Regions from separate parts of the Micromonospora sp. NPDC047670 genome, predicted to be linked through region 2. Evidence: riboswitches for the same ligand, from Rfam matches in the RefSeq annotation. Region 2 holds a riboswitch; each other region holds the start of a gene.
The links. Region 2 has a riboswitch for cobalamin ahead of ACGF7U_RS02190 (ABC transporter substrate-binding protein). Riboswitches for the same ligand answer to the same signal wherever they lie in the genome.
Positions count from the first base shown of each region.

Region 1: another riboswitch for cobalamin. It lies ahead of bluB (5,6-dimethylbenzimidazole synthase); the one in region 2 lies ahead of ACGF7U_RS02190 (ABC transporter substrate-binding protein).
Region 3: another riboswitch for cobalamin. It lies ahead of cobN (cobaltochelatase subunit CobN); the one in region 2 lies ahead of ACGF7U_RS02190 (ABC transporter substrate-binding protein).

Region 1 covers NZ_JBIDDA010000001.1:90,978-96,038, reverse strand. The annotation lists partial or broken gene ACGF7U_RS00445 (LysM peptidoglycan-binding domain-containing protein) at 1-946, shown strand, start outside; gene ACGF7U_RS00440 (Rieske 2Fe-2S domain-containing protein) at 1,321-2,160, opposite strand; gene bluB (5,6-dimethylbenzimidazole synthase) at 2,438-3,067, opposite strand; cobalamin riboswitch at 3,103-3,303, opposite strand; gene ACGF7U_RS00430 (DMT family transporter) at 3,417-4,334, shown strand; gene ACGF7U_RS00425 (dihydrolipoyl dehydrogenase family protein) at 4,375-5,061, opposite strand, start outside.
Region 2 covers NZ_JBIDDA010000001.1:462,095-467,155, reverse strand. The annotation lists gene ACGF7U_RS02200 (ABC transporter ATP-binding protein) at 1-158, opposite strand, end outside; gene ACGF7U_RS02195 (FecCD family ABC transporter permease) at 158-1,228, opposite strand; gene ACGF7U_RS02190 (ABC transporter substrate-binding protein) at 1,234-2,247, opposite strand; cobalamin riboswitch at 2,276-2,458, opposite strand; gene ACGF7U_RS02185 (ABC transporter ATP-binding protein) at 2,719-3,432, opposite strand; gene ACGF7U_RS02180 (ABC transporter ATP-binding protein) at 3,429-4,448, opposite strand; gene ACGF7U_RS02175 (ABC transporter permease) at 4,445-5,061, opposite strand, start outside.
Region 3 covers NZ_JBIDDA010000008.1:149,342-154,402, reverse strand. The annotation lists gene cobN (cobaltochelatase subunit CobN) at 1-2,652, opposite strand, end outside; cobalamin riboswitch at 3,005-3,134, opposite strand; gene ACGF7U_RS20710 (response regulator) at 3,474-4,130, opposite strand; gene ACGF7U_RS20705 (sensor histidine kinase) at 4,123-5,061, opposite strand, start outside.

The sequences.
Region 1 (5,061 bases), 370 kb from region 2:
CGACCACCTGCCCACCGTCGCGGAGATCGGCGCGACCCTGACCAGCCGCGACGACGGGCGGCTGTTCCTGCGCGCCCTGGCGCTGGCCGGGTGGTTCGGCTGGGCCACCTTCGCCCTCTCGGTGCTGGTGGAACTCTGCGCGCAGGCGCTGCGCCGGCCGGCGCCCCGGCTGCCCGGCATGAGCCGCCAGCAGCGGGCGGCCGCCGCGCTCGTCGGGTCGGTCGCGCTGATCGTCGCGGCCAGCCCGGCGGCGAGCGCGGCCACTGCGGTCGCCGGCCCGTACGCCCCGCCGGCGCCGACCACGGCGACCGCGGCGGCGGTCACGCCCCGGGCCGCCTGGCCGGACTCCGCCGCCCCGACCGTCCAGCCGGTCGCGGGCCGGGCCGGCCCGGTGACCCGCGCCGCCCCGGCGGTCCAGCCTGTTCCGGCGGACCCGGACGAAGACCCGGCGGTCTACCGGGTCGCCCGGGGCGACCACCTGGGCACCGTCGCCCAGCGCTACCTGGACGACTTCGGCGACTACCGCGAGCTGGCCGCGCTGAACCGGCTCGCCGACCCGGACCGGATCCACCCGGGCCAGTTGCTGAGGCTCCCGCAGGAGGCCGAGGACCGGGGTGCCCGCCGGCACGCCACCGGCCACCTCGTCGCCCGCCCCGCACCAACCGCCCCGGCCCCCCGGCCCGCGCCGGAACAGGCCGCGCCGGAACAGGCCGCGCCGGAGCGGCCGACGTCACCCCCGCCGGCGGAGGCCCCCGCGCCGCCGGCGGACGCGCCCGGCGACGACGGTCCGACGGTGACCGTCGGGGCGGCCCGGCCCGGCGAGCCCGACCGGGTGAACCGGCCGCTCGCGGTCTCCGCCGTCCTGGCGGTGGCGAGCATCGTCGGCGCGCAGATCGGCGCGGTCCTGGGCCTGCGCCGCCGCCCCGCCCCCGTACCGGCCGGCACCAGCACGGCACGCCGCTCAGGTGCCGGCGGCGGCGCGAGCAGCCACCGCGGGGCAAGCGGCCACGGCGGCGCAAGCGGGCACGGCGGCGCAAGCGGCCAGCACGGCGCGAGCGGGCACGGCGGCGCAAGCGGGCACGGCGGCGCAAGCGGCCAGCACGGCGCGAGCGGGCACGGCGGCGCGAGCGGGAACCGGCACGCCGGACCGGTGGTCGGTGCCCAGGCGCGGGCGCACGCCGACGCCACCCGGGAAGGCCCCGTCGGCCGCCACCGCCGCCCCTGACCCACGCCGGGACTCGCGCTCCGGCCAGGACGTTGCTGCGGGGCACGCCGATCAGGACGACAACGACGGCAGGCGGGAGGGTGCGGCGGGGGCGGTCAGGGGAGGCGGGTCTCCAGCATGCCGTTGACGATGCGGGTGGGCAGGACCTGCTGGTCGTTGCCGGACGGCCCGTGCACGACCTCGCCGCCGTTGAGCCGGAACGTGCTGCCGTGCCAGGGGCAGACCACGCACTCGTGCCCGTCGACCTCCCGCACCTCGCCCTCGCCGAGCGGGCCGCTCTGGTGCGGGCACCGCTCCAGCATCACGGTCACGTCGTCGCCGTGTCGGTAGAGGATCACCGAGACGTCGTCGACCTCCCGGGTGATCAGCTTCCGCTGCGGCAGAGTGGCCATGTCGGCGATCGAGTGCCAGCCGTCGCTCATCCGGTGCAGTTCGGAGATGCTCTGGTTGACCTGCGCGCCCTGCTTGTACGCCAGGTGTCCGCCGAGGTAAGCCCCCATGCTCGCGGCGCTGAGCCCGAGGAAACCCAGCGTACGGCCGAGGTTGTGCCGGCCGGACATCCGGGCGGCGACCGAGCCGGCGTAGAACGCCAGGCCCACGCTGTTGGAGGCGGCGTGCACCAGGCCGATCCGGCGCTGGTCGCGGGCGAGCGCCGCCCAGTCGTTGAGCCCGGCGACCGCCGCCGGCAGCGCGCTGACGGTGCCCACCGCGCAGAGCGTGGTGGCGGCCCTGCGCTGCCCCGGCATCAGGTCCAGCACCGCGGTGCTGATCCACGCGCCGACCGGCACCTGCACCATCGCGGGGTGCAACGGGTGCCCCAGCCAGACGCCGTGCAGCAGGTCACGGACCCGCTGCGGACGGAGGGTGGCCTGGACGGCGCGCTGCAACCGGTCGCCGATCCGGTCCAGCCCGGAGGCCTGCTCGATCTTCGTCATCAGTGCTCGCACCCGTACCGACTTCCCGGCAGGAGCGGCCGCAAACCGGTCGCCGGTGACGGATCCGCAGCGGTACGTGACGAGGCCCCTGCCGGCCCACAACCGGACGCGCCGCCCCCGAGGCGGTGAGGTCGGCGCCCGGCAGAGCCGAGAGGCGCAACTTCCCGGAAAGAGTGGCCTCGGCACGCCGGGAGGCGACTCTTTCCGGGAAGTTGCGCCGCCGGCCGCCTGCGTCCGCGCCGGCCGGGTCCGCCAGCCGGGTCCGCCGGTGGTTGGGTCAGGGGCCCGGGGGCGTCCAGCGGTCGTGGTGGATCGCCTCGGCCAGCGGGCGCTTCTGCCGCCAGCCGTGCCGGGCCAGGTCGGGCACGCGCTCGAAGTGGGTGACCGGGCCGACGCAGAGCCACGCCACCGGCCGTACGCCGTCGGGGATGCCGAGCAGGTCCGCCAGCCACGGCTCGCGGTAGAACGACACCCAACCGACGCCGAGCCCTTCGGCGGTCGCGGCCAGCCAGAGGTTCTGGATGGCGAGGCAGGCCGAGTAGAGCCCCGTGTCGGCGATGGCGTGCCGGCCGAGCACGGCGGGGCCGCCCCGGGCCGGGTCGTAGGTGACCACCACCGACAGGGTGGACTCCAGCACCCCGTCGATCTTGATGCGGGCGAACCGCTCGGCCGCCTCCCCCTCCAGCGTGGCGGCGAAGGTCTCCCGCTCGGTGTGGACGTGCTCGTGGAACCGGCGCCGCAGCTCCGGGTCCCGCACGACGATGAAGTCCCAGGGCTGGGAGTAGCCGACGCTCGGCGCCGCGTGCGCCGCCGCCAGCACGCGGTGCAGCGTCTCCTCGGGCACCGGCGCCCCGGTGAACTGGGCGCGTACGTCCCGGCGGCGGTGGATGACGTCGTACAGATCCAAGGCAGGCTCCCGCTGCGCTCGGCCCACGCTCCGGGCGTGGGCACCTGACGCGAGGCCGGTCTTCGGACTCCCGGATCGACGCCTGGCCGTCCGCCTTCCCGGCCCGTCCGGGCCAGTGGCTGCGCTCTCGCGCGTGGACGGTGGCTCCCCGGTCACCGCGGCGGGCCCGTGCCGGATTCGCACCGGCTTCCCGATTCTCCCCGCTCGCGCGGGGCACCTCACATGATCGTGCCGCCCGGCATGGTAGCGGGATCGGCGGCGCACCGCCGACGGGCGGGTGCCCGGCGTCGCCGGGGCGGGCGTGGAAATCCGGTCGCGCGGCGCGCCGTCCGCGAGCACCGTGGTCCGGGTGTACGCACTCGCCTCCCGCCCGCTGCCGGCCGGCCACCCGGCGGCCCGGCTGACCGTCGCCCTCGGCCGGCCCCGGGCCGTGCCGCCGCCCCTGCTGATGCTGCTGGGCATGCTCTCCACCCAGGTCGGGGCGGCCGTCGCCAAGCAGCTCTTCGGCAGCACCAGCGCCGGCGGTACGACCACGCTGCGGCTCGGCTTCGCCGCGCTGATCCTGCTGCTCGTCGCCCGGCCCGGGCTGCGGCTGGGCTGGCGCACCGCCGGCCTGGTCGGGGCGTTCGGGCTCACCCTGGCGCTGATGAACCTCGCCTTCTACGCGGCCCTGCACCGGGTGCCGCTCGGCGTCGCGGTCACCATCGGCTTCGCGGGGCCGTTGCTGGTGTCGCTCGCCGGCAGCCGCCGCCCCGCCGACGTGGCGTGGGCGGTCCTGGCCGGCGGCGGGGTGCTGCTGATCAGCGGGCTCGGCGGGACCGGGCTGGACCGGGTGGGGCTGCTGCTCTGCGTCGCCATCGCGGTCGGCTGGGCCGGGTACGTGCTGCTCGGCAAGGCGGTCAGCGCCCGCGTGCCGGGCAGCCGGGGTCTCGCGCTGGGGATGGCCGTCGCCGCACTGGCCGTACTGCCGTTCGGGGTCGCCGGCAGCGGCACGGCGCTGCTCGACCCGTGGACCCTCGCGCTGGGCGTCGCGGTGGCGCTGCTGTCGTCGGTGCTGCCGTACTCGGCGGAGTTGGCCGCGCTGCGCCGGATGCCGGCCCGGGTCTTCGCGATCCTGCTCAGCCTGGAGCCGGCGATCGGCGCGCTGGTCGGGCTGGTCCTGCTGGGCGAGGTGCTGGCCTGGCCGCAGGCGGTCGGGGTGGCCTGCGTGGTCGGCGCCGCGCTGGGCGCGACCCTGGTCCGCCCCCGACCGGCAGAGACACGCTGATCCCCTTGGGCCGACGGCGGCGGGATCCGCGCCCGGCCGCCTAGCGGAGGTTGCGCAGGGCGTCCTCGATCGCCCGGTGGAACGTCGGGTACGCGTAGATCATCTGCCGGAGCCGGCCGAGCGGCACGGCCGCGTGCACCGCCACCGCCAGCCCGGAGAGCACCTCGCCGCCGGCCGGGCCGACCGACGTCGCGCCGACCAGTACGCCCCGGTCGGCGTCGGCGACCAGCTTGACGAAGCCCTCGTTGCCGCTCTTGTGGATCCAGCCCCGCGCCGACGACGGCAGCTCGGAGAGGCCGACCTGCACGTTGATCCCCCGCTCGCGGGCCTGCCGTTCGGTGAGGCCGACCGCGCCGACCTCGGGGTCGGTGAAGGTGACCCGGGGCAGCGCGCGGTAGTCGGCGCGCGGCACCGCGCCGGCGGAACCGTCCGCCCCGGCGGCGCCCGACGCGCCGACCGCGCCGCCCGTCACGCGGGCGGTCCCGCTGGCGTCCGGCCCGCCGTCGGCGCGCGCGACGTGGTCGAGCACGTCGGCGACGACGATTCCCGCCTGGTACATCGCGACGTGGGTGAACGCCCCCTCGCCGGTGACGTCGCCGACCGCCCAGATCCCCTCCGTGACGTGCAGCCGGTCGTCGACAACCAGGTAACGCTGCCCGGCGTCCACCCCGACGGTGTCCAGGCCCAGCTCGTCCAGGTGGGCCCGGCGGCCGGTCACCACCAGCAG
Region 2 (5,061 bases):
GGCGCGGCGAGCCGGGCGACGATCCGCAGCAGCGTGCTCTTGCCGCAGCCGTTGGGGCCGAGCAGCCCGACGAGGCTGCCCGTCGGCACCGCGCAGGTGACGCCGTCGAGGATCGGCCGGGCCGCGACGGCCCAGGACACTCCGGTGACGGTGAGCATCAGTCGCGCCCCTTCCGGCGGTGCAGCAGCACCACGAAGGCGGGCACCCCGAGCAGCGCGGTCAGCACGCCGACCGGCAGTTCCCGGGGCGCGAACAGGGTCCGCGCGGCGGTGTCCACCCAGATCAGGAAAATCGCGCCGGCGAGGACGACGGCGGGCAGCAGGCGCCGGTGGTCCGGGCCGGTGAGGAACCGGGCGGCGTGCGGCAGGATCAGCCCGACGAAACCCACCGCGCCACTGACGGCGACCAGCACCGCGGTGAGCAGCGCGGCGCCGACCAGCAGCAGCCAGCGGACCCGGGTGACGGACACGCCGAGGGTCGACGCCGCGTCCTCGCCGAAGGCGAAGGCGTTGAGCGCGCGGGCGTGTGCCGCCACGAGGGTGAGCACTGCGACCAGGACCGGCCCGGCCCAGGCCAGGGCGGTCCAGTCGACGCGGGCCAGCGATCCGGAGAGCCAGAAGGTGATGCTCTGGGTGGCGTGCGGGTCCGCGACCCAGATGATGACGAACGACGTCGCCGCCCCGCACAGCTGCGCGACGGCGACCCCGGCCAGCACCACCCTGGCGGGTGCCAGCGCGGCCCGCCGGCCGGCCACCCCCGCCACGACGGCGAACGCGGCCAGCGCCCCGGCGAAGGCACCACCGGTGAGCGTGGCGACCCCACCACCGACGCCGAGCACCAGCACCGCGACCGCCCCGAGCGACGCCCCGGAGGAAACCCCGAGCAGGTACGGGTCGGCCAACGGGTTACGGGTGACGGTCTGCATCACCGCCCCGGCGGCCGCCAGCCCGGCCCCCACCACGGCGGCGCCGAGCACCCGGGGCAGGCGCAGCCGCCAGACGACGTGTTCGCGCAGCAGCGGCACGTCGACGTCGGCCAGGCCCAGGCGGTCGGCCACGACCGCCCAGACCGTCGACACAGGAATGTCGGCCGGCCCGACGGTGACGGCCGTGCCGATCGACACGACCAGACCCGCCAACAGCGCGACCAGCAGCGCGACCGTCCCGGCCGGGCGGGCACGCCGGGAGGCGACGGCGCCGACGGCTGCCGCGGCGGTGCGGCGGGCCACGGCGGTCAGCGGCCCGCGCGGGCGGGCAGCCGCGCCACTCCCGCGACGAGCGCCTCGATGCCCAGCACCGCCCGCACCCCGGCGGTGGTGGACGAGAACGGGATGACGACGAACCGTTGCCCCGCCACCGCGGGCAGCTCCCGGAGAGTGGCGTGCCGGGCCAGGAACGCCCTCTTCGCGGCGGCCGGGTCCCAGGCCGCGTCGACCAGCACGATCGCGTCGGGGTTGCGGGCGATGACGCTCTCCCAGCTGGTGTCGGCCCAGGCGCCGGCGAGGTCGTCGAACGCGTTGCCGACCCCGACCGCCGACATGATCATGTTGGGACCGCCGCAGCAGGCGCCCACGCTCGGCGCGTCGGTGCGGGCGTCCCACCAGAGGAGGGAGACGTCCCATGCGCCGCCGAGGCTCGCGGCAGCGGCGGCGATCCGGGCCCGATGGTCGGCGACGAGCTTCTCGGCCCGCTCGGGGACCCCGAAGACGGCGGCGATGTCGCGGATCTCGGCGAACACGTCCTCGACCGTCAGTCTCGCCGGCCGGTGCTGCCCCGGGCACCCGGCGGGTGAGAGGTAGGTGCCGATGCCGAGCGCCGCCAGCGCCGCGCGGTCACCGACACCCTCGTCGCCGAAGGCGCTGTGGAACGACGCGTAGACGAAGTCCGGTGCCGCCTCCAGCAGGGTCTCCTTCCCCGGATACTCCTCGGACAGCACCGGCACCGAGGCGTACGCGGCGGTGTGCTCGGGCAGGATCGCGTCGTCGAGGTACGCCGTGCCGGCCAGGCGGTCGGCCAGCCCGAGCGCCAGCATGATCTCGGTGGCGGCCTGGTTCAGGGTCACCGCCCGCCGGGGTGGTCCGACGACGCCGACCGGCGTACCGCAGTTGGTCAGGGTGACCGACGCGGCCGAGGCCGGGGAGTTCGTGGCGGGGTCGTCCGCTGCGCAGCCGCCGGTCAGGACGAGCAGGACGGACAGGGGCGCGGCAACGCGCCGGGACAGGGTGGACCGCAGAGCGCGCACGCGCATCGGGACCGCCTTCCAGCACCTCGTGGACGGGTCATCGCAGTGCCGTGGCCGGTCTCCTGGCTGACGGGAGGTGCGTCCGTGGCCGGCCTTCCCAGGCGTGCAACGCCCAGTGACCTCTGACGACGAGGGCCGCGGACTTCCCGATCACAGTGGCGAGGGCCGCACCGGTCTTCCACCGGCTTCCCGAAACACCACGGCAGCGTCACCCTAGCCCGCGCCCGGCGCGGCCGTCACGGGTGACAGATGCCATAGGTGCGGGGCCGTATTACCACTGTGGACGGTCGCGGCCACGCGGCGCCTGGTAGGTGCCGCCCGGCGCGATGTTCGGTGGCGGGCAGCGGCGCGTCCGGGCGCCGAACTGGCCGGGCGGACGGGCGGCGGAACGGCCGGGGCGGCGGGCGGCATCCGGCACGCCGCATCCGGCCTGCGACGTGCGACGGACTGGCTGGCTGGCCGGGCGGCGGGCGGCGTTCAGGCTCCCGGCGGGGGCGGGAGGTCGACCACCCGGGTCGCCCAGCGGGCCATCAGGGCCGGGTCGTGCGTGATGAGCAGGACGCCGGCGCCGTGCTCTCGCTGGTAGTCGGTGATGACGGCGGCCAGGTGGGCCTGGGTGGAGGCATCGAGCATGGCGGTGGCCTCGTCGCAGAGCAGGTAGGCCGGCCGGTGCACGAGCGCCCGGGCCAGGCAGGCCCGTTGCAACTGCCCGTCGCTGACCGCGTGCGGGCGGCGGGCGAGCAGGTCCGGGGTGAGGCCGACGAGGTCCGCCAGCTCCACCGCCCGGGCCCGGGCCCGCTCCGCCGGTACGCCGGTGGCACGCAGCGGTTCCGCGACGACGTCGGCGAGGCTGAGGCGCGGGTCGGTGGCGGCGCGGGGGCTCTGGAACAGGATCGCGACCCGGGTGCGGACGGCGGCCGGCAGCCGGTGGCGGACGCCGGCGACCCGGTGGCCGTCGAGGGTGACGTGCCCGGCGTCGGGGGCGTGCAGCAGGGCGAGGACCCGGGCCAGGGTCGACTTACCGCTGCCCGAGGGCCCGTGCAGCCCGACCGTCTCGCCGGGGGCGACGTGCAGGTCGACGCGGTCGAGGACGCGCTGCCGGCCGTACGCGACGGTGACCTGATGGGCGGCGAGCCCCGTGCCGGTCGTGGCCGGTGCGGCGCTCCGGCCGCCGGCCGTGGCCGCGGTCATGCCGACACTCCGACGGGCAGCGGGTGGTGGCAGGCGACGTGGCCCGCGTCGTCCGGCCTCGGGGCGGGCGGTGTGCCGCAGGCGTCGGTGGCCCGGTCGCAGCGCGGGGCGAAGGCGCAGCCGGCGGGCAGGTCGGTGAGCATGGGCGGGTGGCCGGGCACGGGGCGGAACGCCCGCTCGGGCAGGGCGTCGAGCAGGCCCGCGGTGTAGGGGTGCGCGGGCGTCTCGAACAGCGCCCCGGTGGGTCGCCGCTCGACGATCCGGCTGGCGTACATCACGGCGACGGTGTCGGCGACCCGGCGGGCGGCGGCCAGGTCGTGGGTGATGAGCAGGACGGCGGCGCCGGCGTCGCAGCGGCGGCGCAGCAGGTCGAGGGTGTGGTCGACCAGGGGCCGGTCGAGGCCGGTGGTGGGTTCGTCGGCGAGCAGCAGCGGCGGGTCGGGGGCGAGGGCGAGGGCGGTGGCCAGGCGCTGCGCCATGCCGCCGGACAGCTCGTGGGGGTAGCGGTCGAGGTCGGCGGGGTCGAGGCCGACGTCGGCGGCGAGCCGGTCGGCGACCACGGGCGCGTCGCGCCGGGCGTGCCCGTGGGCGCGCAGGGTCTCTTCCAGCAGCCGCCGGCCGGTGCGTACGGGGGTCAGCGCGGTGGCGGGGCTCTGCGGCACCAGCCCGACGGCGCGGCCGCGTACGGCGCGGGCGAGGTGGCGCTCGGTGCAGCCGATCAGGTCGACCTGCTCCCCGCCGGGCGGGCGCAGCCGGGCGTGGCCCGTGACGGTGGCATTGCCGGGGAGCAGGCCGAGCAGGGCGTGGGCGAGCACCGACTTGCCGCAGCCGGACTCCCCCACCACGGCCAGGAGTTCGCCCGGGTGGACGGTCAGGCGCAGGTCGGTGACGGCCTGCACCACGGCGTCGCGGAGTTGGAAGCGGACGGTCAGCCCGTCGACGTCCAGCAGGGCCGGGCGTGGGCCGGACGTGGGGCCGGCGGTCGCGGCGGCGAGGTGCTCGCGGGTGGTGGTCACAGGTTCAGCTCCGCTCGTACGCGCGGGTCGAGGCGGTCGCGCCACCGGCCGGTGAGGGTGGCCAGGGCCAGCGTGACGACGACGAGCAGCAGGCCGGGCACGAGGCTGGCCCACCAGGCGCCGGTGAGCAGGGACCGCTGCCCATCGCTGATCATGTTGCCGGTCGAGGCCAGGTGCGGGGGCAGGCCGAGGCCGAGGAAGGACAGGGCGGTCTCGTGCCAGACGGCGTGCGGCACCATCAGCGTGGTCGCCAGGGCCAGCCGGGGCAGCACGTGCGGGAGCAGGTGCCGGGTGATCACCCGGGCGCGGCCGGCGCCGCCGGAGATCGCGGCGTCGACGAACGGCCGGGTGCGGAGGCTGAGCAGCTCCGACCTGACGATGCGGGCGGTGGAGAGCCAGTGCGTCAGCCCGATCGACAGGATCACCGCGCCCAGGCTCGGGCGCAGCATCGCGACGATGAAGATGCCCAGCAGCAGGTGCGGCAGCGCCGCGATCGTGTCGACCACCCGCATCAGCGCCCGGTCGACCCGGCCGCCGAGGGTGCCGGCCACCGCCCCGACGAGGCCGCCGATCACGGTGGCCACCAGCGCGGCGACCGCGCCGACGAGCAGGG
Region 3 (5,061 bases), on a different contig from region 2:
CTGGGTGCGCATGGCGCTGGTGCCCCAGACGGTGAGGCCGACGGAGCGCGGGTACTCGCCGGTGTCGGCGAGGTGCCGGGCGAGCAGCGAGTCGGCGAGCGCGACCCCGACGTCCCAGGCGTTGCGGCTGGGGATGGCCTTCGGGTCCACGGAGTAGAAGTTCCGGCCGGTGGGGAGCACGTTGACCAGGCCCCGGGTGGGCGAGCCGGACGGGCCCGGCGGCACGAACCGCCCGTCGAGGGCGCCCACCACCCGGTCGATCTCGTCGGTCGTGCGGTCCAGCCGGGGCACCAGCTCGGTGGCGGCGAAGCGGAGCACGGCGGCGGCGTCCGGGACGGCCCGGCCGGTGACCTCCTCGACCACCGCGTCGACCTTGTCGGCGTCCCAGCCGAGGGTCTCCATGCCGACGACCAGCCGGCGCGCGAGGGCCTCGATCAGGTCGACGGCGTCGGCGGCGGTGCCGGCCGGCCCGTCGACGGCCTCGGTCAGCGCCCCGGGCAGGGCCAGTCGCTGTCCCGGCTCGGCGAGCAGCGCCTGCTCGTCCAGCCCGTACGCGGCGGCGAGGGCCTGGCGCAGGCCGGGCAGGGCGCGGGCGCCGCCCCAGACCTGCGGGGCCCGCAGCACGGCGAGGACGAGGTTGACCCGGGGCTCGCCGGTGGGCGCGGCGGCCAGGATGTGCAGGCCGTCGCGGATCTGCACGTCCTTGACCTCGCAGAGGTAGCCGTCGAGGTGCAGCACGAAGTCGTCGAAGTCGTCGGCGGCGGGCATGTCCTCGGTGTGCAGGTCGTGGTGCAGCTCGGCGGCGCGGACGAGCTGCCAGATCTGGGCCTGCACGGTGGGCACCTTGGCCGGGTCGAGCGCCTGCACGGTGGCGTACTCGTCGAGGAGCTGCTCCAGCTTCGCCAGGTCGCCGTACGTCTCGGCGCGGGCCATCGGCGGCACCAGGTGGTCGACGACGACGGCGTGCGCCCGGCGCTTGGCCTGGGTGCCCTCGCCGGGGTCGTTGACGATGAACGGGTAGACCAGCGGCAGGTCGCCGAGGACGGCGTCGGGGGCGCAGTCGGCGGCCAGCCCGAGGCCCTTGCCGGGCAGCCACTCCAGGGTGCCGTGCTTGCCCAGGTGCACCACCGCGTCCGCGCCGAAGCCGCCGTCGGCGGCCGGCGCGGCCAGCCAGCGGTACGCGGCCAGGTAGTGGTGGCTCGGCGGCAGGTCCGGGTCGTGGTAGATGGCGATCGGGTTCTCCCCGAAGCCGCGCGGCGGCTGGATCAGCAGCACCACGTTGCCGAAGCGCAGCCCGGCGAGCACGATGTCCCCGTCGTCGGTGTAGAGCCCGCCGGGCGGCTCCCCCCAGTGGGCGAGCATCCGCTCCCGCAGCTCCGCCGGCACCTGGTCGAACCAGCGCCGGTAGACCTCCCCGGGCACCCGCGCCTCGGCGGCGGCGAGCTGTTCGGGGGTGAGCCACTCGACGTCGTGTCCGCCGGCGGCGATGAGCGCGTGGATGAGCGCGTCGCCGTCGTCGGGCACCGGGGCGTCGCCGAGGTGGTAGCCGGCCTCGGCCAGCGCGGCGAGCAGCCGGACCGCCGAGGCCGGGGTGTCCAGTCCGACGGCGTTGCCGACCCGGGAGTGCTTGGTCGGGTAGGAGCTGAGCACGACGGCGAGGCGCTTGTCGGCGTTGGGCACGTGCCGCAGCCGGGCGTGCCGCACGGCGATGCCGGCGACCCGGGCGGCCCGTTCCGGGTCGGCGACGTAGCTGGAGAGCCCGTCGGCGTCGATCCGCTTGAACGAGAACGGAACGGTGACGATCCGGCCGTCGAACTCGGGGATGGCCACCTGCATCGCGGCGTCCAGCGGGGACAGCCCGGCGTCGCTGGCGGCCCACTGCTCACGGGTGCTGGTGAGGCAGAGCGCCTGGATCACCGGCACGTCGAGGGCGGCGAGGGCGCCCACGTCCCAGGCGTCCTCGTCGCCCCCGCCCGAGGCGTCCGCGGCGACCGTGCCGCCGGCGGCGAGCACCGTGACCAGCAGGGCGTCGCAGCGGGCGAAGAGCCCGAGCGGCCCCGCGCCGGCGGTGAGGCCGCGCAGCGAGCCGCAGAAGATGGGCAGCGGGTTGCCGCCGGCCGCGTCGACCGCGTCGGCGAGGGCGTCGACGAACCCGGTGTTCCCGGCGAGGGCGTGCGCCCGGTAGAAGACGATCCCGACCGTCGGCCGCTCGGGATGCGCCGGGCGGTCGCCGTGGACGCCGTACGTCGGGGTGGGCGCGGGCGGGGCGAACCCCTCGCCGGTGAGCAGCACCGTGTCGGAGAGGAAGCGGGCGAGCTGGGCGAGGTTCTCCGGCCCGCCCTCGACCAGGTAGGCCAGCGCCTGGGTGGCCACGCCGGCGGGGACGGTGGAGGCCGCCATCAGCTGCGCGTCCGGCAGGGACTCGCCGCTGAGCACGACCGTCGGCACGCCGGAGGCGAGGACCGTGGCGAGCCCGTCCGGCCACGCCTGCCGGCCGCCGAGCAGGCGTACGACCGCGAGGTCGGCGCCGTCGAGCAGCGCCGGCACGTCGTCGGCGGCGACCCGGGCGGGGTTGGCGAGCCGGTAGTCGGCGCCGCTGGCGCGGGCGGCGAGCAGGTCGGTGTCGGCGGTGGACAACAGCAGGATGCGCACGGACAGCTCCGGAGAGTGACGCCCGGGCCGGCGCGGGGACGACCGGGGCGAGGCGAGGGGTGGGCGCGGTTCAGCGGTTCCGGCGGGCCGGGACGCGGCTCACCGGCGGGCCGGCGGGATCGGGCGGCGCGGTACGGGCGTCAGGGACGGGCGGCGCGGCGGCCGGGGGTGGGCACACCACGCCGGGCCGGGCGCGTGGCGCGACGGCCGGACGGGGCTGCGGAGCTGCGGCTGCTCGGCGGCGCGCTGTCGCGCCGGGGCACGATGCGACGATGGTCGTCGACGGCGGAGACGGGGTGCGTCATCGGGTCCTCCTCGGGTGTCCACGCCCTGGGGTCACTCCCGACGGCCGAAGTATCCTGGCTCCCGGATCGACGCTCACCCCCGGTCTTCCAACCGCGCACGCACGGCCGTGACTCACGAGGGGGGATCGCTCCCCGGTGACAGTGGCGGGACCGCGCCGGAATCGCACCGGCTTCCTTCACTGCCGTCAGGCCGCGAATGCTGCCACACCCCCGGGCAGCCGGTCAACGTCACCCCACCCGGGCGGGAGGCCCCCACTCGATCGACGGACGGCGATCAACCGTTCGACCGCGCCCGTTCAGGCAGTGTCGTCGGTCGATCGGTCGGCAATTCCCGTCGGGCCGGGAACCGACGACGCGCAACGGGGAACGGCCCGCCCGCGCCGCGCCCTTCCGCCCCCGCCCGCGCCGGGCGTACCGGGGTCGTTCCGCCTTCCCACCAGGGGTGCTCCGGCGTACGGGGATCCGGCACCCGCCGCCGGCACGGGTCGCGGCGTTCACGGCTGCCGATGCCACTTCTCACCGGTCGGCGAGCCCCGATTCGTAGCCCGCGATCACCAGTTGCGCCCGGTCACGGGCGGCCAGCTTCGTCATCAGGCGGCCGATGTGCGTCTTGACGGTGCCCCGGCTGAGGTGCAGGTGCTGCTCGATCTCGGCGTTGGAGAGCCCTCGGGTGATCAACGTCAACACGTCCCGTTCCCGCGGGGTCACCCCGTCGAGCCTCCCCGGCGCCCGGCGCGCCGCCGGCGTGCGGACGAACTCGGCGATGAGCCGGCGGGTGACGCTCGGGGCCAGCAACGCCTCGCCCGCGGCGACCACCCTGATCGCGTCGAGCAGCCGTACGGGCGGGGTGTCCTTGAGCAGGAAGCCGCTCGCCCCGGCCCGCAGCGCCCGGTACACGTACTCGTCGAGGTCGAACGTGGTGAGGACGAGCACCCGGGGCGCGTCCCGGCCAGCGGTGACCTGCCCGGTGGCGGTGATGCCGTCCATTTCGGGCATCCTGACGTCCATCAGGACCACGTCGGGCGAGTGTGTCCTCGCGAGCTCGACGGCCTCGCGCCCGGTGCCCGCCTCGGCCACCACCGTCATGCCGGGGGTGGCGTCGACCAGCAGGCGGAGGGTGCCGCGCAGCAGCGCCTCGTCGTCGGCCAGGAGCACGCGCACCGGCTCACCCATCGTCCGGCACCGCCGGGGTGAACGGCAGCCGGGCGCGGACGGCGAACCCGCCGCCAGGCGCGCGGCCGGCCTCCAGGGTGCCGCCGTGCATCGCCGCCCGTTCGCGCATCCCCCGCAGGCCGTGGCCGGGTCCCAACCCGCGCCCCGCCCGTCCGTCGTCGACGACGGCGACGCTCAGCGCCCCGGGCTCGGTCGCGACGGTGAGCCGGCAGCGCGCCGGGCCGGCGTGGCGCAGCACGTTGGTGAGCGCCTCCTGCGCGATGCGGTACGCCGAGGCCCGCACGGCCGCCGGCACCCGCGACAGGTCGGCCGCCCGGTCGACGTCGACGGTGACGCCGGCGGCACGGACGTCCCCGACCAGCCGGTCGAGTTCGGTGAAGCTCGGTGCGGTGTCGGCCGGGTCGCGCAGGGCGCCGAGCACGACCCGGACGTCGTCGAGGGCCGTCCGGCTGACCCGCTCGATCGCCGCCAGCGCCGCCCGGCCCTGTCCGGGATGGCTCTCCGCGAGGTGGTTCGCGACCGCCGCCTTCATCGCGATGAGGCTGAGGCTGTGCCCGACCACGTCGTGGATGTCGCGGGCGATGCGCAGCCGTTCCTCGGCCACCGCCCGGCCGGCGCGCAGCTCGGCGACCTGGGCGGCGTGCCGCCGCCGGGCGCGTACCGCGCGGGCCAGCGCCCACGAGCCGGCGAGGACGGTCGCGGCGTAGAGCAGGACCGGCACCGGGGTGGCGGCGAACGACTCCTGTCCCGCCGGGGTCGGGACGACCGGCAGTCCGGGGACCGTCGCGCCCACCACCGCCGCGGCCGTGACGGCCGCGGCGACCCCGGCGAGCGCCGACACGGCCCGCCGGGTGGGGGCGGACAGGGCGACCGGCCAGAGCGCGTACGCGATCGCGAACACCACGGCCTCACCGGCGGTGCCGACGGCGGC